DNA from 3 places in the Sphingomonas humi genome. Region 2 is predicted to be linked to each of the others. Evidence: predicted binding sites of a transcription regulator. Region 2 holds the regulator's gene; each other region holds the start of a gene.
The links. The regulator LexA, encoded in region 2, represses DNA repair genes until DNA is damaged. The targets are predictions, from matches to a motif close to GTTCCNCNCTTGTTCT.
Positions count from the first base shown of each region.

Region 1 (6,896 bases), on a different contig from region 2:
GCTGAACGCCAACAGCAGTTTCTCCGGCCCCGGCGACTATACGCTGGTCGAGGAGATCACCGCCCGCAAGGTCGCCGACCAGTGCAGCGCGGCGGGTGCGGACACCAAGACCGCAGCGAAGAAGTCCTGATCGCTCGAGCTTTGATCATTCGTATGTGAGTGGGAAGAAGCCGGCCGGCGCCATCACTGCTACCTGCGGCTTCCTCCCACCCAACCTTTTTACTCGCTGATCGGCATCATCGAACTGTGGAGGTGCGCAATCTTCCACGCGCCGTCTTCATACTTGTAGATGAAGGTGTAGCGCGCCTTGACGTTGTTGCGCACGCCGCTGTTCTGGTTGGTCAGCGCGACCGTCCACGTGCCCATCTTCACCAGCATGTTGCAGCCCTGGCGGACGTTGCTGGTGTTGATCGTGCCCACCGGCGCGCCTTTCAGGAACGCCTCGAAATAGTCGCGGATCGCCGCCCGGTCGGTGCGCGGGACATTGGACACGGTCGCCAGCAGCACCGCATCCTTGCTGAACAGGTCCGTCACCGTGTCGGGGTTCTTCGTCGCCCAGGCGGCATTGAACTGGTTGAACAGGGCGGTCGGCGCATCGGCCGGGATCGGCGCGCAAGATGCGGCCTGCCCCTGCGCCATCGCCGGGCTGGCCAGCAGGGCCGAAGCCAGCATCAAGGAAGCGAGATTTTTCATCCTTCTTTTCTCCCATTTGTCAGACGTTTCGTACGGGTAATGCCGGCAGCAGGCGGCAGCGTTCATCGCCGCCGCCGCCCGCCGCCGCTCACACGGCCTTGCCGTCGGTGAGCTCCTGGACGTGGCGCCGGGCCGCACCTTCGTCCTCGCCGGCCGGCCACTGCGGTTCCTCGGCGCCCCTGGTCTTCCACAGCGAATAGAAGACCCCGCCCGCGATCAGGCCCGCGGTGACGCCGAGGCTGAGCAGCGGCGGGAACTTCGTGCCCAGCACGAAGTCGGCGATGAAGATCTTGGCGCCGATGAAAACCAGCACCAGCGCCAGCGCATATTTCAGATAGTGGAAGCGGTGCACCATCGCCGCCAGCGCGAAGTAGAGCGCGCGCAGGCCGAGGATCGCCATGATGTTCGAGGTGTAAACGATGAACGTATCGGTGGTGATCGCGAACACCGCCGGCACGCTGTCGACCGCGAACACCAGGTCGGCGAGGTTGATCACCACCAGCGCGAGGAACAACGGGGTCGCCGCCCACATCAGCTTGCCGGTCTTGCCGTCGGCGATCTTCACGAAGAAATGCTGGTCGTGAAGCTCCTTGGTCACCCGCATGTGGCGGGAGATGAAGCGCACCACCGGATTATGCTCGATGTCCATCGGCTTGTCGCCGGCGAACAGCATCTTGATCCCCGTGAACACCAGGAACGCGGCGAAGATGTAGAGCACCCACTCATACTGCTGCACCACCGCCGCGCCGACGCCGATCATCAGCCCGCGCAGCATTATCACCGCGATGATGCCCCACAGCAGCGCGCGATACTGATACTTCGGCGGGATCGCGAAGTAGGTGAAGATCAGGCTGATCACGAAGACGTTGTCGATCGACAGCGCCTTCTCGATGAAGAAGGCGGTATAATAGCTGATGGTCAGCTGCATGCCCTCGGCCTCGCCAAAGGCCGCGGTCTTCTGGAAATAGACCCACACGCCGAACGCCAGCGCGATCGAGATGTAGAAGGCGGAAAGCTTCAGGCTCTCCGCGATCCCCATCTCCTTGTCCTCCTTGTGAAGGAAGCCGAGGTCGAAGGCGGTAAGCGCGGCGACGATGCCGACGAAGGACAGCCAGAACCACACGGGGGTCCCGAGCCAGTCGGTGAACAGGAATTCCATGGTGGGCGGCTCCTAGCGGATCGGAGCCGCGCCAGGGCGGCTCAGAGATTGAGGGTGAGGTTGAGCGTCGGCGCGTGGCCGACCCGGTCCGGCCTGTTCTTTCGGATGTTCTGCTGGCGGGTGTAGCCGACCCCGAGGTCGAGCTGGCCGAGGCTCCGTTCGAAGCCGACAAAGGTCCTGATCCCGGTCAGCCCGGTATCGCCCGTGCTGCTGGTCGCGCGCAGCGTCCAGAAGCCCTCGGCACTGCCGGCCAGCTTCCAGCCGCCCTTTTCGCCCGTCAGCGGGATCGCGTAACCGAACCGCTGGCGCACCCGCCAGCTGGTCCGCGGCGCGTCGTCGATGAAGCGCTGCTCGAGCCGGGTCCGTCCCTTCAGCCCCGACGCGCCGATATTGTAGCTGACCGACTGGATCAGCCGCGTCTCGCGCACCAGCCCTTCCTTGCTCCGGTGGACGCCGAAGCTGGCCTTGGTGGAGCCGAACTTCTGGCCCAGCCACAGCCGGTAGGTCTGGTTGTCGCCGATCGGATTGCTGCTTCCGCGCTGGCGCTGCTGGGTCTGGAATTCGGCAAAGGTGCCGCCGCCCAGATCCTTCGAGATCGTCCCGTCGAACCAGGCTTCGAAGCGGTTCTCCTCGGCCAGCGCCGGCGTGGACAGGCCAACGGCAAGCGCCGCGCCAAGCAGTCGGAAGGTCATTGCAGGTGCACCCCTCGTGGGGACGCGATCCTCGCGTCCGTCGCGTGCCCCCTGTTACAACAATATTGCAGGCTGATGACAGCAGCCTCGGCGGTGGCCGGAACGCATGCGGGTCCAAGTCCTGATCCTCCTCGTATCGACGGGTGAAGCCGATCGGAGCATCGTTCAGTGTGTGGGGGCGCTTGTGCCCGGGCCAGCTCACATCGGATGATCCGATGCGGTCCGACATCACGTGCTCACAGCTGCTTCATGCAGCCGCGAACGCGCCAGAGGGGCCCGGTCCGCGTTGGGGCAGATAACTGCCGATATCGCCTCCTTCAACCCCCCGCGCGGCGCACTGGACGAAAGTCCGGGTGCTTCGCGAAGGGTCCGAGCCGCCCGCTTGCCCTACCGCCAGCCGGCCCGGCCCAGGCTGTTGCATCCGTGCCGCAGCCGCCCTCTCGTGCGGCCAACCGTCCACCGCAATTTTGCATTAACCAGCACAAACCGGCTTGCGTCCGCACGCGGATGAAAGCACAAGATGTTGTAGCAGAGCCGAGGGGGCACCCACACAAGCTTGTGACTGGGTCTGGGGATAACTATATTCCCAGCATGCAGAAGTGCGCCCTGTGGAAAGCGGGGAAAGGCCGCTTCGCCCTTGGCCGAGCGCTTGGATTCGGGAGCTGGCTGGGCCATGACCGAACGAGAACGGAACAAGAACATGCGAGTCGCGATTGAGACTCGCCAGGAGGGTATAGGCATGGACTTCTCGAGCGGCAGCGAAGTCGGCACGACCGACGTCACCACCCCGCCCCAGGCGGCGAAGTCGAAGAAGGACAGCAAGACGGTCGACGCGCGCCGCTTCACCGTCGTCACCGACCAGTCGCGCGATTCGCTCCTGACCGAATTCGGCAAGGAGACGCTCAACGACCGCTACCTCCTGCCCGGTGAGAATTATCAGGACCTGTTTGCCCGCGTCGCCTCGGCCTACGCCGATGATGAAGCGCATGCGCAGCGCGTCTACGATTATATCTCGCGCCTGTGGTTCATGCCGGCGACCCCCGTGCTGTCCAACGGCGGCACCGGCCGCGGCCTGCCGATCAGCTGCTATCTTAACAGCGTGTCGGATAGCCTGAACGGCATCGTCGACACCTGGAACGAGAATGTCTGGCTCGCCTCCAAGGGCGGCGGCATCGGCACCTATTGGGGTGCGGTGCGCGGCATCGGCGAACCGGTCGGCCTCAACGGCAAGACCAGCGGCATCATTCCCTTCGTCCGGGTGATGGATTCGCTGACCCTCGCCATTTCGCAGGGCTCGCTGCGCCGCGGCTCGGCCGCCTGCTATCTCGACGTCTCGCACCCCGAGATCGAGGAATTCCTCGAAATCCGCAAGCCTTCGGGCGACTTCAACCGCAAGGCCTTGAACCTCCACCACGGCGTGCTGATCACCGACGAATTCATGGAATGCGTCCGTGAAGGAAGCGAATTCACCCTGCGCAGCCCGAAGGACGGGTCGGAGCGCGGTACCGTCGACGCCCGCTCGCTGTTCCAGAAGCTGGTCGAGACCCGCCTCGCGACGGGTGAGCCCTACATCATCTTCATCGACCAGGTGAACCGGTCGATGCCCAAGCACCACCGTGACCTCGGGCTCAAGGTCTCGACCTCGAACCTGTGCTCGGAAATCACCCTTCCGACCGGCAAGGATCACCTCGGCATGGACCGCACCGCGGTCTGCTGCCTGTCCTCGCTCAACCTCGAAACGTGGGACGAGTGGAACGGCGACAAGCAGTTCATCGAGGACGTCATGCGCTTCCTCGACAATGTCCTCACCGACTACATCGACCGCGCGCCCGACGAGATGGCGCGGGCCAAGTATAGCGCCGAGCGCGAGCGTTCGGTCGGCCTCGGCGTGATGGGCTTCCACTCCTTCCTCCAGGCCCGCGGCCTCCCCTTCGAGGGCGCGATGGCCAAGAGCTGGAACCTCCGGATCTTCAATCACATCAAGGCGCAGGTCGACGAGGCCTCGCTGCAGCTGGCGGTCGAGCGCGGGCCCTGCCCCGACGCCGCCGACATGGGCGTGATGGAGCGCTTCAGCTGCAAGATGGCGATCGCGCCGACCGCGTCGATCTCGATCATCTGCGGCGGCACCTCGGCCTGCATCGAGCCGATCCCGGCCAACGTCTACACCCACAAGACGCTGTCGGGCTCCTTCTCGATCCGCAATCCGTATCTGGAGAAGCTGCTCGCCGAGAAGAGCAAGAACTCGGACGCGGTGTGGAATTCGATCCTCGAGCAGGGCGGCAGCGTCCAGCACCTCGACTTCCTCTCGGAAGACGAAAAGGCTACCTACAAGACCAGCTTCGAGATCGACCAGCGCTGGCTGATCGAGCTTGCCGCCGACCGCACGCCCTACATCGACCAGGCCACCTCGCTGAACCTGTTCATCCCGGCAGACGTCGACAAGTGGGACCTGATGATGCTCCACTTCCGCGCCTGGGAGCTCGGCATCAAGTCGCTCTACTATCTCCGCTCCAAGTCGGTGCAGCGCGCCGGCTTCGCGGGCGGGGTGGAAGCCGACAACACCCCTGCGCTTCGCGAAATCCAGGTCGAGGTCACCAACTACGACGAGTGCCTCGCCTGCCAGTAAGCCCGTAGCCCTCTCTCCTTTGTCGGGGAGAGGGCACGGACGGCCCGGCGAGCGCTGCTCGTTTCCCCCAGCCGAAAGGAGGACAGTCAGGACATGCTCAGGATCGTCATCCTTCTCGCGCTGGTGGCCGGAATCGCCTTTCTCCTCCTCCGCGCCCGTGGCGGCAGGCCCGGCCAATGAGCTGGCTTGCCAGTCCGGTGGTGCTGTTCGTGCTGGCCAGCGGCGTGATCGTGCTCGGCTCGTGGGTCGGCGCGAAGAGCAGCAAGAAGCGTTGAGGACCGCATGAACATCCTCTTCGTCATCCTCGGCGGCGTGTCCGCCCTCGCCGGTCTCCTAATGCTCGTCGCCGCGTTGCGCGGCCGGGTCGGCGAAAGCCGCAAGTCCACCGCGCAGCTGATCGCGGGCATGATGCTGCTCGCCTTCGGGCTGGTGCTCGGCGGCTTCGCGATCGCTTATGTGACGACCAAACCCTACCCCGAATTCGCCAACGAAACGGGGGCGGCATGAGCCTCTCCAGCCCAGCCGCCCCCGCATTCTCGTCGGTGCCCGCCCTTCACGGGGCGAGCGACACCGCGATCCTAGGCTTCTTCTTCGAAGGTCACGGCATTGGCGCCGGTCGCCGACAGCCGCACCTTGTCACCCTCGACCTCGGCGACGAGGCCGGTCGAGATGTAGTGATGGTGCCCGGCATGGCTGCCCTCGGCACCCTCGATCTCGGCACCGCTGTCCTTCTTGGTCAGCTTGATGCGGTCGCCCTCGACCTTGTCGACGGTTCCGACATGGACGCCGTCGGCGCCGATCACTTCCATATGCTCGCGGATGTTGCTGGTGTCGGTCATCGTTCTGCTCCTCTTGGGGGAATGATGAGCGCTGAACGCCCGGTTTCGGGTTTCGATGCACTACCGTTCCATTGTCCTCGTCACACCCGGAAGCTGGCCGCATGAGCTACCGCCAGGCCTCGTCCTTCGACCCCCGGCACGCTTCCGCGCCGACCCGGCCGAAGCGGCCCTTCAACTGGGTGCAATGGCTGGGCGTGCTGTGCGAGGGCGCCGCAATCGCCATCCTCCTCTGGCATTTCGCCGTCCGGCTCGACGTGGTGCCGGGCCGCGAGCTTCCGATCCAATATGCCACGCTTGCCGCGCTGGTCGGGATCACCCTCATCAATTCGCGCACTGAGGACATGCCGCGGCGCGAGGACGACCCCACCCGCCGCCGCTACCAGTGGTGGCTGACCGTCACTTTGACCGTGATCGGCGTCGTCGCGGTGATCCTGATCGGCCTGGACCTCGCCTCGTGACCCGCGCATCGCACCCTCTTGCGAAACGCTCGCAACAACGCCACGCCTTGCGAACGATTCGCAACAAAGGAATAACGCATGCGTAAGTGGCACCGTTGGCTCAGCGTCTTCTTCGGCCTCCTGATCCTGTTCATCGCGGTGACCGGGCTGCTCAGCCACATCGGCAGCCTGGTGAACGATTCGCGCCAGGCCGCTGCCCCGCCGCCCGCCATCCCCGCTGGCTTCGTCTGCCCCGAGACCATGACCTGCCGGCCCAAGCCGCAGCCCGGCGGCTGGAACGTCGGCTTCCTCCATCACCTCCACTCGGGCGAGGAGTTCGGCCCCGTCGGCACCGCGCTCGCCATGCTGTCGGGCGTGGCGCTCGTCTTCTTCGCCTTCTCGGGCCTGTGGATGTACCTCCAGATGTTCCGCGCCCGCGCCGGCAAATCC
Region 1 is NZ_BAAAZD010000001.1:356,985-363,880, forward strand. It holds gene ABD729_RS01690 (DUF3617 domain-containing protein) at 1-130, shown strand, start outside; gene ABD729_RS01695 (SgcJ/EcaC family oxidoreductase) at 220-693, opposite strand; gene ABD729_RS01700 (TerC family protein) at 782-1,852, opposite strand; gene ABD729_RS01705 (DUF2490 domain-containing protein) at 1,894-2,544, opposite strand; gene ABD729_RS01710 (ribonucleoside-diphosphate reductase subunit alpha) at 3,284-5,170, shown strand; gene ABD729_RS01715 (hypothetical protein) at 5,453-5,677, shown strand; gene ABD729_RS01720 (DUF2171 domain-containing protein) at 5,749-6,009, opposite strand; gene ABD729_RS01725 (hypothetical protein) at 6,111-6,467, shown strand; gene ABD729_RS01730 (PepSY domain-containing protein) at 6,546-6,896, shown strand, end outside.
Region 1: ABD729_RS01710 (ribonucleoside-diphosphate reductase subunit alpha) is a predicted target of LexA. The motif match lies at 3,223-3,238, and genes of this name have one in related genera.

Region 2 (6,896 bases):
CCCTCTGCTTGAAGGAAGGCGGCCGCGCCCCTAAAGCCCCGTTCCACACGCTTCCACCAGGATCACAGTCGACCCATGAAGACCTTCCGCCGCCTGTCCAAGTCCAAGGTTGGGACGGGCATCCTGATCCTGTTCCTCGTCCTGATCCTCGCCAGCTTTGCGATCTCGGACATCAGCAACTTCCGCAGCGGCGGCAGCTCGCTGCCGCAAAATACGCTCGCCAAGGTGGGCGACGCGGAACTGACCGCGGCCGACCTCGACACTGCCATGCAGCGCCGCCTGGCGGCAGTCCGCCAGCAGAACCCGCAGGCGACCTATGCCGACCTCGCAGGCGACTTCGACCAGATCGTCGATGCCCTGATCCAGGAACGGACCTTGTGGGCCTATGCCCGAAAGCACGGCTTCACCGTCTCGAAGAAGCTGATCGATGCCGAGATCGTGAAGCTGCCCGGCGTGCGCGGCCTCGACGGGCGCTTCAGCGAAGCCAATTACCAGAATTTCCTCCGCTCCGAGCGGCTGACCGACGCGCAGATCCGCCGCGAGATCGAAACCGCGATCCTCCAGCGGCTGGTAATTGCCCCGCTCGCCGCCAATACCCGGCTCGCGCCCGGCATCGCGCGGCCCTACGCCGACCTCCTGCTCGAACAGCGCTCGGGCAACCTCGGGCTGATCCCTTTCGCCGCCTTCACCGGCGGACCGGCCCCGACTGCGCAGGAACTGCAGGCCTTCTACCGCCAGAACGCCGCACGCTACACCGTGCCCGAACGGCGCAGCTTCCGCATCGCCCGCATCACCAATGACCAGCTAGGCGCGGTCGCCCCGACCGAGCAGGAGATCGCGGCATATTACCAGCAGAACCAGGCGACCTACGGCGGCACCGAAAAGCGCGTGCTCAGCCGCGCCACCCTGCCCGACCAGAGGGCGATCGCCGGCATCGTTCAGCGCGCCAAGGCGGGAGGCACCTTCGCCGCCGCCGCCGCGCCCGCCGGCTTCTCCGCCTCGGACGTCAGCGTCGGCCCGCAGACCCGCGCCGAGCTTGCCGCCAAGGCCGGTGAAGCGGTTGCCGCCCAGGTCTTCTCCGCCCCCGCCGGAAGCGTGATCGGCCCGGTCCAGTCGTCGACCGGCTTCGACGCGATCAAGGTCGAAAGCATCCAGGCCTCGACCGGCCGAAGCCTCGCCGACGTCCGCGGCGAAATCGTCGAGAAGCTCTCCGCCGACAAACGCAAGAACGCGATCGCCGACCTCGTCGGCAAGATCGAGGATGCGCTGGCCGACGGCAGCAGCTTCGAGGAAGTCGCCACCGCCAACAAGCTGCCCGTCCTCGCCACCCCGCCGCTGACCCGTGCCGGCGCCGCGTTCGACCAGCCCGACTTCAAGCTCCCGCCCGAATTCGCCGGGGTCCCGACCGCTAGCTTCGACATCGGCGCCGACGACGAGCCGGTGGTCGAGCCGCTCCCGAACGAGGCCGGCTACGTCCTGGTCGACGTGGTTGAAGTGGTCGCCGCGGCCCCCGCGCCGCTCGCGCGGATTGAGGCGCAGGTGCGCACCGACTTCATCGCCCGCCGTGCGCAGGACCAGGCCAATGCCGCCGCCACCCGCGTGCTCGCCGCGATGGATCGCGGGACGCCGATGGCGCAGGCGCTTGGGAGCCTCGGCCAGGCCGGGGTCCGCCCGCCCGAACCGATCGAGATCCGCCGAGGCGCCCTCGCCCAGTTCGCGCAGCAGGGCCAGGAAGTGCCGCCGCCGCTTCGCATCCTGTTCACGCTCGCCCCCGGCAAGGCCCAGCGCGCGGCCGGCCCGTCGGGCATCTACCTCGTCAAGCTCGACAAGGTCGTGCCGGGCAATGCCGCCACCAACCCGCAGCTGGTCGCAAGCGAGGTCACCGGCCTCCAGCGCAGCGCGGGCGAGGAGATCGCGCTGCAGTGGATCGCCGCCGCGCAGAAGGAGCTCGGCGTCACCCGCAACGACGACGCTATCCGCGCCGCCCGCACCCGCATCCTCGGCGGCGCGCCGGTCAACTGATCGCCGCCGGCACGCGCAAGGCAAGTGACGCTGTCGTGGCGATCGACCTCCTCGTCGTCGACAACCACGACAGCTTCACCTTCACCCTGGTCGACTATTGCCGCCAGCTCGGCGCCACGGTCACCGTCGCCCAGTCCGACGCGCTGAGTGTGGACGAGGCCCTCGCCCACCCCGGCCCCCTCCTCCTCGGCCCCGGGCCCGGCCATCCCGCCGACGCCGGCATCTCGGTCGCCCTCGCCGCCGCCTGCATCGCGGCGGGAAAGCACCTCCTCGGGGTCTGCCTCGGCCATCAGGCCATCGCGCTCGCCGCCGGCGCCACCATCGCCCGTGCCGCCCCGATGCATGGCAAGACCGACCCGATTACCCACGACGGCGGCCCACTCTTCGCCGGCCTGCCCTCGCCCGTCATCATGACCCGCTACCACAGCCTGGTCGCGACCGACCTCCCGCCGACCCTCACCGCCACCGCCCACGGCAGCGACGGGACGATCCAGGCGCTCGACCATGCGCACGCGCCCGTCCACGGCATCCAGTTTCACCCCGAGAGCATCGCCAGCACGCACGGCCTCCGGCTGCTCGGCAATTTCCTTGCGCTCGCGGGCGCAACAAAGCTGCTTGACACCCCCGCTTACGTTCCTTACCCGTTCCCCGTCTGTTCACATCCGGGGCCTGCGTGAACCATGCTGACTGTCAAGCAACGCGAACTTCTCACCTACATCGATCAGCGCCTCAAGGCGTCGGGCGTCAGCCCCAGCTTCGATGAGATGCGCGAAGCGCTCGACCTCAAGAGCAAGTCGGGGGTCCACCGCCTGATCTCCGCGCTCGAGGAACGGCAGTTCATCCGCCGCCTCCCCAACCGCGCCCGCGCGCTCGAAGTCGTCCGGCTTCCGGAAACGCAAGGCTCGACCCCGGTCCCCGCCCCCGTCGCGCCGCAGCCCCGGGCGGTGGTGCCTGCCAACGACACCATCGACCTGATGCTCGCCGGGCGGATCGCCGCCGGCACCCCGATCGAGGCGCTGCAGGGGCAGGACAGCTTCCCGGTACCCGCCGCCCTGCTCGGCCCGGGCGAACATTATGCGCTCGAAGTCAGCGGCGATTCGATGGTCGACGAAGGCATCCTCGACGGCGACTATGTCCTCATCCGCAAGGTCGAAACCGCGCGCGAGGGGGAGATCGTGGTCGCCCTGATCGACGATGCCGAAGCGACCCTCAAGACCTTCCGCCGCGAAGGCCAGATGGTCCGCCTCGACCCCGCCAACCGCAGCCACGAACCGCAGCGCTACGACCCCCGCCGGGTCAAGATCCAGGGCAAGCTCGCCGGGCTGATCCGCCGCTACCATTAAGCCGTCGTCCCGGCACAGGCCGGGACTCCGGGCGATTGAAGCGCCAAGCCGGCGGAGGTCCCGGCCTGCGCTGCGGTGACGCCTAGGCTACAGCAGCCCCTCGATCACATGGTTCTGCTCGATCATCTCGAGCGCGTCGACCACCCGGCAGGTCAGGTGATCCCGCACCCGCGCCGGCAGCGCGTCGTGATAGGTGCGCGTCACCTGCAGGTCATGGTGCCCGGCATTGCCGGCATCGGGCGCATCGACCCCTACCACCAGCACCGGCCGCGGCTCGTCTGACCGGTTGGCGGTCCCGCGATGAATGGTCAGCGCGGACCGCGCCGACATGTCGCCGCGCTTCGGCAGCTTCTGCACCGCGCGCTCCTGATAACGCCCCCACAGCGACTGATCGGGAAACATGCCGTCGACCGCCCCTTCGATGGCATCCCACTGCGTTCCCGGCGCGATCTCGAACGGCCCATGCTCGGGCCGCGTGTCGACCGCGGTCAGGTTGAACGCCAGGCTATTGAGGCGCCGCCCCTCCAGCGTTGCCGGCGGGGCCTGGAAATCGCGGTGCCACGGCTGGTCCTCCGCCCCCGGGAACGGGATGTCGAAGCCGACTTCGACGATGCGATAGTCGCAGGTCAGCACCGCCTCGCACACTGCCACGAATCAGGGGTGGGTAACGATGTCGACAAACCCCGACACGTCCTCGGGCGCGACCTCGACGTAAAAGCGGTGCGGTCCGCGCGGCAGCGGGCTTGTCCTTGACCCGGTCCCATACGCGCCAGATGTCGGCCGCCATCCGGTCCGCCCATGCAGCACTGAACGCCGCCGGGCAGGCGATGATGCCCTCGCCGTACAGCCCGCCCATGATCCGCGCCTGGTCGAGGTCCACCGCTTGAAATCCTTGCCGATTCGCCCGCCCGAAGCTTGCCCGCGCCAGGCCGCCCGGTCACGCGGGAACGCTTCGCCCGTCCCCCGCTTTATCGCAAACGACATCGATGAGGAGGCAGCAGACATGGCTTACGACCACTTCCGCGACGACGACGACCGCCGCGAACGCCTGACCGACCGCGACCGCGACCTTGATTTCGACCGGGACCGCCCGCGCGGGCGGGGCCGCGGCTTCTTCCGTGACGGGACCGACGATCGCGGCACCGCCCGCTACGAGGACGACACCCGCCAGCGCGACTACCAGCGCCCGCAACCGGTCCAGCGCGACGATCATCGCGCCCGCCGCGGCATCCCCTATGACGAGACGAGCGAGCTCATCTCCTCCAGCAAGGTCGAAGGCACCCCCGTCTATGGCCGCGACGACCAGCGCCTCGGCACCGTCAAGGCCTTGATGATCGACAAGGTCCGCGGCGAGGTTCGCTACGCCGTGCTCAGCCATGCGACCGGCTTCCTCGGCCTCGACGAGGAGGTCGTGCCCGTTCGCTGGGACGAATTGCGCTACGACGAACGCCGCCAGGGCTACCGCGTCGACTTTACGTCCGATGACGTCGCCTACACCCTCGAGAACCGTCGCCGCAGCCGCTTGGAAGGCCGCGACCTCGATCGCGAAGGCCGCCCCCGGCGCTGAGGGCAAAATCGGCGGCTGGGCGACATGCTCAGCCGCCGCTTGCCCCCTCGCCTCTCAGGCGCCCGCCAGCCGCTTCACCAACGCGGTCGCGCAAAGATACACAAATCCCACCGGCAGGTAGAGGATCAGCAGCAGCGGCCACAGGTTGCTGTCCTGCGCATAGGCGTAGGCCGACCAGGCGATCAGCAGCCCGGTTCCCGCCATCGGCAGCTGCGCTGCGCTGCGCCAGCCCCCACGCCATCGCCACGGCAGCAGCAACTGCAACGCGACATAGCCGATCGCCATGCCCGCATAAGCAAGGCCTAGCAGCCATAACGGACCCGTCGCCGGCTCGGCCGCGCCGGCACCGACCGCTGCCAGCGCGCTCGACATCCACCCCAGTGCTGCCGGGATTGCCGCCGATGCCAGCCGTGTCTTCCTGGTCATGCCGCAGTCATTGCCACGACAAGCTTTGATAAGTCTTACCGCTCTCTTTCGCAGCCTTGCCCTTGGGGGTCGAAATACCCATTTCGCCCGCTTGCTCGCGCCCTGCGCTTGCCTCCAGAACGAAAACGGAACAAACTCCTTCCATGCTGACTCACATCACCGTCAAGGGCGCGCGCGAACATAATCTGAAGGGCGTGGACGTCTCGATCCCGCGCGACCAGCTGACGGTAATCACCGGGCTCAGCGGTTCGGGCAAATCCTCGCTCGCCTTCGATACCATCTATGCCGAAGGCCAGCGCCGCTACGTTGAATCGCTGTCGGCTTATGCCCGCCAGTTCCTCGAGATGATGCAGAAGCCCGACGTCGAACATATCGACGGCCTCTCGCCCGCCATTTCGATCGAACAGAAGACCACCAGCCGCAATCCGCGCTCGACGGTCGCCACCGTGACCGAGATCTACGATTACATGCGCCTGCTTTGGGCGCGCGTTGGGATTCCCTATTCGCCCGCCACGGGTGAGCCGATCCAGGCCCAGCAGGTCAGTCAAATGGTCGACCGGGTGATGGCCCTGCCCGAAGGCACCCGCCACTACCTGCTCGCCCCCGTCGTGCGCGGCCGCAAGGGCGAATATCGCAAGGAACTGCTCGAATGGCAGCGCGCCGGCTTCACCCGCGTCCGCATCGACGGCACCTTCTACGACATCGACGAGGCGCCCGCCCTCGACAAGAAGTACAAGCATGACATCGAAGTCGTGGTCGACCGCATCGTCGTGCGCGACGGCATCCAGACCCGCCTTGCCGACAGCTTCGAAACCGCACTGAAGCTCGCCGACGGCCTCGCCTACCTCGACCCCGCCGACCCCGCGCCCGAGCCTGCCGGGACCGAGCGCACCGGCGTCGCCGACGTGCTGGAAAAGGCCGCGACCCGCGCCGTCCTCGCCACCAACGCGCCTCCGGGTCGCATCACTTTCTCCGAAAAGTTCGCCTGCCCCGTCTCGGGCTTCACCATCGCCGAGATCGAGCCGCGGCTGTTCTCCTTCAACGCTCCCCAGGGCGCCTGCCCCGCCTGCGACGGCCTTGGAGAGCGGATGGAGTTCGACGAGGACCTGGTCGTTCCCAACCACGATCTTTCCCTTGCCAAGGGCGCGGTCGTGCCGTGGGCCAAGTCGCAGCCCCCCTCGCCTTATTACATGCAGGTGCTCGGCAGCCTCGCGAAGCATTACGGTTTCGACCTGCAGACCCCGTGGAAGGACCTCGGTCCCGACAACCAGCGCGCCATCCTCCACGGCACCGGCGGCAAGGCGATCACCCTGCGCTTCGTCGACGGCCGCAAGAGCTACGAGGTCAGGAAGGCGTTCGAAGGCGTCATCGGCAATCTGAACCGCCGCCTCGCCCAGACCGAAAGCGCGTGGATGAAGGAGGAGCTTTCCCGCTACCAGGCCGCCCACGCGTGCGAGACCTGCCACGGCGCCCGCCTCAAGCCCGAAGCGCTGGCGGTGAAGATCGCCGGCGAGGACATCTCGATCGCCGTCCGCCGC
Region 2 is NZ_BAAAZD010000002.1:1,193,531-1,200,426, forward strand. It holds gene ABD729_RS13670 (peptidylprolyl isomerase) at 76-2,022, shown strand; gene ABD729_RS13675 (anthranilate synthase component II) at 2,058-2,699, shown strand; gene lexA (transcriptional repressor LexA) at 2,703-3,365, shown strand; gene ABD729_RS13685 (phytanoyl-CoA dioxygenase family protein) at 3,453-4,010, opposite strand; gene ABD729_RS13690 (PRC-barrel domain-containing protein) at 4,369-4,932, shown strand; gene ABD729_RS13695 (hypothetical protein) at 4,987-5,358, opposite strand; partial or broken gene uvrA (excinuclease ABC subunit UvrA) at 5,502-6,896, shown strand, end outside.

Region 3 (6,896 bases), 760 kb from region 2:
CGCACTGGATCGACGAGCTTCGCCCGTTGACCGGGGCGGATGCGCCGGTCGCCGACTTCGTCGCCGCGCAGGAAGGCTGGGACGAGTTCATGACCCGCACCGAGGAGATGCTCGCCTTCCTCCTTCCGCGCTACTGGGCGGCGGGCAAGACTTATGTCGGACTGGCCTTTGGCTGCACCGGTGGAAGGCACCGCTCGGTCGCCGCGGCGCTTGCCATGGGGGAGCGGTTGCGTGCGCGGGGCTTTTCGCCGAATATCCGTCACCGAGACCTAGCGCGTCGCCCGGATGATTCTCTGGAACTCGGCCAGGCGCGTATCGAAGGACCTGAGAAAAGCTGAGATGATCGGATTAGTGCTGGTGACCCACGGCCGTCTTGCGGCCGAGTTCATCGTGGCGATGGAGCATGTGGTCGGGCCGCAGGATGCGGTTGCGGGCATCTGCATCGGCCCCGACGACGACATGGAAGCGCGTCGCAAGGACATCGCTGACGCGATCGCCCGTGTCGACAGCGGGTCGGGCGTGATCATCCTCACCGACCTGTTCGGCGGGACCCCGTCGAACCTTGCGATCAGCCTGATGAAGTCGGGTGACATCGAGGTGATCGCGGGCGTCAACCTGCCGATGCTGATCCGCCTGGAGGGCGCGCGCAAGTCGATGAACGTGCGGGCGGCGGTCGCGGCCGCGCGGGAAGCGGGGCGCAAGTATATCTCGGTCGCGTCCGAGATCCTCGGCGAGGCCGCCGCTTGAGCGCCGCCGTCAGCCGCACCGTCCGGATCGAGAACAAGCGCGGGCTGCACGCCCGGGCGAGCGCCAAGTTCGTGACGCTGGCGAGCCAGCTCGCGACCCCGGTCGAGGTCGCCAAGGATGGCAACAAGGTCTGCGGGACGAGCATCATGGGACTGATGATGCTGGGCGCCGCACGAGGCGATTCGATCGAGATCAGCGCCAGCGGTGACGGGGCCGACGAGGCAGTGGCGCAGCTGAGCCAGCTGGTCGAGGACAAGTTCGGGGAGGATTGACCCCTGCCCCGGTCCATCACTTCCTTTTCCAACGACACGGTGAAGCGGCTCCGCTCGCTGCGCGAGAAGAAGGCGCGGCGGCTCGAGGGGCTGTTTCTGGCCGAGGGCCTGCGGATCATGGCCGAGGCGCGCGACGCCGGCGTGCTGCCCGAGGTGGTTGCCTGCGCCGAGGGTGACCTCCACCCGCTGGCGGCCGAGATCGTCGCCGAGGCCGAGGCCGCGGGAGCCGAGGCGATCGTCGTTCCGGACGAGATCATGGCCAAGATGAGCGGCAAGGATAATCCACCGCTGCTGCTTGGCGCCTATCGCCAGCCGCGCATCGCGCTTGCCGACCTCGACCGAAACGCCTCACCCTTGTGGTTCGTGGCCGAGAAACTGCGCGACCCCGGCAATATCGGCACCATCCTGCGGACCGGCGACGCGGTGGCGGCGGGCGGGCTGATCCTGATCGACGACAGTGCCGACCCGTTCAGCGTCGAGGCGGTGCGGGCGTCGATGGGCGCGATCTTCACCCAGAAGATCGTCAGGGTGCCGTGGGCGACGTTCCTGGCGTGGCTTCGCGAAGGGCCCGGACAGCTGGTCGGAACCAGCCTCCAGACCGACCACGACTATCTCGACCCGACTTACGAAAAGCCCTGTTTCCTGCTGATCGGCAACGAGCAGGCGGGACTGCCCGACGCCTATGAGGCCGAGTGCGACCTCCTGGTCAAGATGCCGATGCTGGGTCGCGCGGACAGTCTGAACGCGGCGGTGGCGGCGGCGGTGATGGCCTTTCACGTGCGGGCGAGCTGGCGCTGAGCGGCCACCCGATCGGGCGCGAAGTTGTCGAAGTTGACAGGGTCGCGGGGTCAAGTTTGCCCGCCTTCCCTACCCCGCGATTTCCTACGCCGCTTCCTTGAATATTAACCCCAGGGGCACGGTGACAGTCAGAATCCCACATTGCAAGCGAAGGTCCAGCTCCGTTCATCTTGCCAGCGTTACACAGGTGTCATGATCTTGTGGGAGGTTGATCCGATGCGTGCTCTTGCCCTTGCCGCCGCCGCCGCCATGCTAAGCGGCTGCGCGACCCTTCCCGCCGCGCCGGTCGAAGGCGATACGAGCTACAAGGCGGTCGGAACCGAGCCTTTCTGGGCGTTGAAACTGGACGGCCGGCAGATGGTCTTTTCGGAGGCCGGAAGCGGCGTGCCGGTGATCGAGCCGCAGCCTAAGGCCATCCACGGCTTTGCCGGCGATATCTACCAGGGGCGGCGGATCAACGTGAACATCGTCCACGGCCAGCGCTGCAGCGACGGGATGAGCGACCGGGTCTACGCGGACCGGGTTCAGGTGCGGGTCGATGGAAGGGCGTTCGAAGGCTGTGGCGGCGAGGTCGCCACGGCCCCGAGCATCGCCGGCACCAGTTGGTTGGTTGATAGCGTGAACGGACGCACGGTGGCGGGCGGCGAGCGCTATTTCGTGCGTTTCACGAACGACGCCATGCAGGCGAAATTCGGCTGCAACAGCATCAGCGGTTCGGCCCGGCAGGAAGGAGCGCAGCTGGTGACCGGCGGGCTGGCGATGACGCGGATGGCCTGTCCCGACATGCGCGACGAGACCGAGGCAGGCCGCATCCTGCAATCGCCTGCGCAACTGTCGTGGGGGCCGGATGGGCGCCTGTCGATCGACAATGCCGCCGGCAGGATCGTGCTGCGGCGGGCAAACTAGCGCGGGATCACTCCGCCGCCGTGACCTCGTCGTTCGCGGCCGGTGGGGCGAGCTTGGTCAGCGGGCGCGGGGCCACTTCGACCAGTGGCGGGGTGGCGATTTCCTTGTTGCTGCCCGAGCCAAGGCCTTCGAAGCGCTTGGCCTGGGTGAAGACCTGGGTTTCGAGGCTGCCGACCATCTTGTTGTAGGCATCGTTGGCGGTGGCGAGGTTGCGCCCCATGCGCACCACATGGTCGGCCATGGTGGCGATGCGGCTGTGGAGTTCCTTGCCGAGCGCCGCGATGACCTCGGCCTGTTCGGTGATCTTTTCCTGCCGCCAGACACTGGCGACGGTGCGGGCGATGGCGACGAGGTTGGTCGGGGTCGCCAGCAACACGCGGCGTTCGAACGCCCAGTCCCACAATTGCGGATCCTGTTCGAGCGCGGCGGTGAGGAAATGTTCGCCCGGGATATACATGATCACATAGTCGGCGGCTTCGCCGAATTGCGCCCAATAGTCCTTGCCGCCAAGTTGCTGGGCGTGGGTGCGGATCGAAGCGACATGGGCGCGGAAACAGGCCTGGCGCTTCTCCTCGTCGACCTCGTCGCAGGCGTCGAGAAAGGCGTTCAACGAGCATTTGGCGTCGATCACCAGCTTGCGGTTGCTGGGGAGGTTGACGACGACGTCGGGGCGGAGACGACCGTCGGCGGTTTCGAGGCTGACCTCCATCTCGAAGTCGATGCCCTCGGTAAGGCCAGCCTGGACGAGGACGTTGCGGAGCGACTGTTCGCCCCAGCGGCCGCGCGCCTTGGGGCTTGAGCGCAAAGCGTTGACGAGGTTGCGGGTTTCGTCGCGGACCTGGCCGTTGTCCTTGCGCAATTCACCGAGCACGCCGCGCAACTCTCCGTAGCTGTCCTTGCGCTCGGCCTCGACGCGCTGGAGGCCTTCCTCGTAGCGCTTGAGCGTGGCTTCGACCGGCTGGAGGAGGTTCTGCAGCCTGGCCTGATGTTCCTTGCGTTCGTGGTCGAGTTTCTCGCCGGCGCGCTTCAAGAAGCTGTCATGGGCGGTTTCGACCGCCTTGCCGGCGAGTTCGGAGAAGCGGGTTTCAAGTTTCGCCTCGAGCTCCTTCACCTGCGCGAGTTGCTGGGTGAAGGCGCGTTCGCGTTCGGCCTGGCCCTGTTCGAACGCGGCCTTCGCCTCGGCCAGGGTGCGGACTTCACCGCGCAGGCGATCGAGTTCGGTTTCGGCCGTGGCGGCGCGATCGGCGAGCGGCTGGAGGCGGGCGAGGTCCTGACGGGCGCGATTGCGCTCCTCGGTGATGGCGAGCAGGCTTTCTTCCGTCTGCGGCAAGCGGCGCGCCTGTTCGGCGGCGATCGCCAGTTCGGTACGGAGCGATGCAAGCGCGGCGCGGCCGGCGAGCCAGCCGATCACCAGCCCTGCCACGAGGGCCACCACCATTCCCACCATCATCGACGCCTGCACGATTCGCCCCACCTTCACTCACGAGAACAGAGGTAGAACTAACCCGCCGCGCGGCCGCGCACAATCTTTGCGGGCCAGGCTTGGCGCCGCTGCGAGAGGCGGTGCTTGGCCGACGCGGGCCGCTCGGCTAGGGCGCGGTCCCATGAGCAGTTTGCAAGGCCGCCTCGCCCTCGTCACCGGAGCCAGCCGCGGGATCGGCGCGGCAATCGCCGAAAGCCTGGCGCGCGAAGGTGCGCACGTGATCCTGACCGCCAGGACTTCGGCAGGGCTGGAACAGGTCGAGGAGCGGATCCACGCCGCGGGCGGGACCGCAACCATCGCGCCGCTCGACCTCACCAAGGCGGAAGACATCGGCAAGTTGGCGCAGGCGGTGTCGGGGCGCTGGGACAAGCTCGACGTGCTGGTGCTGAACGCCGCGACGCTCGGTTCGCTGACCCCGGTCGAGCATATTGACGTCAAGGAATATACGCGGCTGATCAATTTGAACCTGCTTGCCCCGCAGGCGCTGCTGGCGGCGTTCGATCCGCTGCTCAAGGCCTCGGACAAGGCCGAGGTGGTGGCGGTGACCAGCAGCGTCGGCGCGACCCCACGGGCGTTCTGGGGCGCCTATGGGTCGAGCAAGGCGGCGCTGGAAACCTTGCTTGGCGCCTATGCCGACGAGACCGCACATAGCGGGCGGCTGCGGGTGACGGTGCTGGACCCGGGCGCGACGCGGACGCAGATGCGCGCCAAGGCCTTTCCGGGCGAGGATCCGGCCGACGTGAAGGCGCCCGAAGTGGTGGCGGAGCGGTTGCTGGCGCTGCTTGGCGAAGAGCGCGAGAGCGGCGCAAAGGTGCGCGTGGAGGCCTGAGGGGCCCCTCCGCTACCAATATTTAAGTGACAGCCGACTATGCCACGCCCTGCCGAAAGGGAGCGTGATCGATGTTGCGTCTTGTGGTCTTGGGCTTGCTTGCGTTCGGACTGGCCGCGTGCGGGAAGGACGAAATCAAGGTCGATCCCGCTACTGCCTGGTCAAACCTCCAGTTCGTCGACCAGACACCCGGAATGGCTGCGGCCCTGACCCTGGCAGGCGTCGAGCCCGTGGTGCAGCGGGACGAGAACAATCGAACGATGACCTGGCGATTGTGGCACAAGGGAGAGGAATTGGGCCAGGTCGTGGCCCGGATCACGCCGGCTGGCGCCAACAGCATCGTGGACGTGGACTTCGTCGACCTTCAGCGAACTTTGTCGTCGGCAGCGCAGCAGGACCTGAGCGTGATCCTCAAGGAAGACGCCACACCGATGTATCGCGAGGCGGTCATGGCGAAAATCGAGCGCCGCTCCTTCGACCAGTCCACGCTCGTGCCGCTCGTGAAGAAGTTCTCGGCCGCGTACATGGCCAACGGTTTCGAGGATACGCGGCAGGAGATGCTCGCCCAGATGCCGGAACGGGATTTCGCCAAGGAAGAGCGCGATCGCCAGGCCCTGATCGAGCAGGAGCGCGGCCAGGATCAGCAATCGCAGGATGCCACGCAGCAAGGGTCGGCGGAGTTCAGGCCTTCAACAGAGTGACCTGCGCAACGTCGATGCCGCCGCCGCGGAATCCGCCTTCGCAATACATCAGATAATAGCGCCACAAGTTGTGGAATTCGGGGCTGAAACCGGTGAGGTGGCCGTCCCCGGCCGCGGCGTCGTAGTTGATCCGCCAGCGGCGCAGGGTTTCAGCATAGTCGAGGCCGAAGGCGTGGGGGTCGCTCCAGGCGAGGCCGCGGTCGGCGGCGAGCGTGCGGAAGCGCGGTTCGTGGAGCAGCATCCCGCCGGGGAAAATGTAGGTCTGGATGAAGTCGGCGCTGGCGGCATAGGCGTCGAACAGTTCGGGCCTGATCGAGATATATTGCAGCGCGGCGCGGCCGCCGGGGCGTAGCGCGCTGGCGACCGCGTCGAGATAGGTTGGCCACCAGCGCTGGCCGACCGCCTCCACCATCTCGACCGAGGCGAGCGCGTCATAGGTGCCGCGGTGATCGCGATAGTCTTCCAGCAGGATGGTGATGCGGTCGGTGAGGCCCTGCTCGGCGATCGCACGCTCGGCCCATGCCTTTTGTTCGGTCGAGAGGGTGAGCCCGGTGACGTGGGCGCCGCGGCGGGCGGCCTGGATTGCAAGACTGCCCCAGCCGCAGCCGATTTCGAGCAGCCGTGTGCCCTCGGTGATGGCGAGGCGGTCGAGGATGGCGTCGATCTTGGCGGCCTGGGCCTGTTCGAGACTGTCGGCGGGTGAGCGGAACAGGGCGCTCGAATAGCTCATGCTCGGGTCGAGCCAGGCGGCGTAGAAGTCGTTGCCGAGGTCGTAGTGGGCGGCGATATTGCGGCGGGCCTGGCCGGGCGCATTGTCGCGCCACAGGTGGGCGAGCCGGTTGACGAGGCGAAACGGACCCTTGGCGCGGGCAGCGCCGCCGAGGCTGGCGGCATTGCGCATGAAGAGGTCGAACAGGGGCACAGGGTCGGGCGAGGACCATTCGCCGCGCGCCCAGGCCTTGTACCAGCCGACGCTGCCGCTGGTGGCGACGCGGACGAGGGCGAGCCAGCTTTTGAGGTGGACGACCGGTTCGGGACCGGGGGCGTGAAAGCCGATGCGGCGCGGGGTGCCGTCGGGGAGGATGCCGTGGATGCCGCCTTCGCGCAGCCGCTCGTCGAGGAGGTCGAGGATGCGGGCGAAGGCGGGCGCGGCGAGGCGG
Region 3 is NZ_BAAAZD010000002.1:435,802-442,697, reverse strand. It holds gene rapZ (RNase adapter RapZ) at 1-338, shown strand, start outside; gene ABD729_RS10065 (PTS sugar transporter subunit IIA) at 340-747, shown strand; gene ABD729_RS10060 (HPr family phosphocarrier protein) at 744-1,019, shown strand; gene ABD729_RS10055 (TrmH family RNA methyltransferase) at 1,023-1,817, shown strand; gene ABD729_RS10050 (META domain-containing protein) at 2,034-2,723, shown strand; gene ABD729_RS10045 (DNA recombination protein RmuC) at 2,731-4,185, opposite strand; gene ABD729_RS10040 (SDR family NAD(P)-dependent oxidoreductase) at 4,328-5,035, shown strand; gene ABD729_RS10035 (hypothetical protein) at 5,107-5,736, shown strand; gene ABD729_RS10030 (class I SAM-dependent methyltransferase) at 5,717-6,896, opposite strand, start outside.
Region 3: ABD729_RS10045 (DNA recombination protein RmuC) is a predicted target of LexA. The motif match lies at 4,209-4,224, and genes of this name have one in related genera.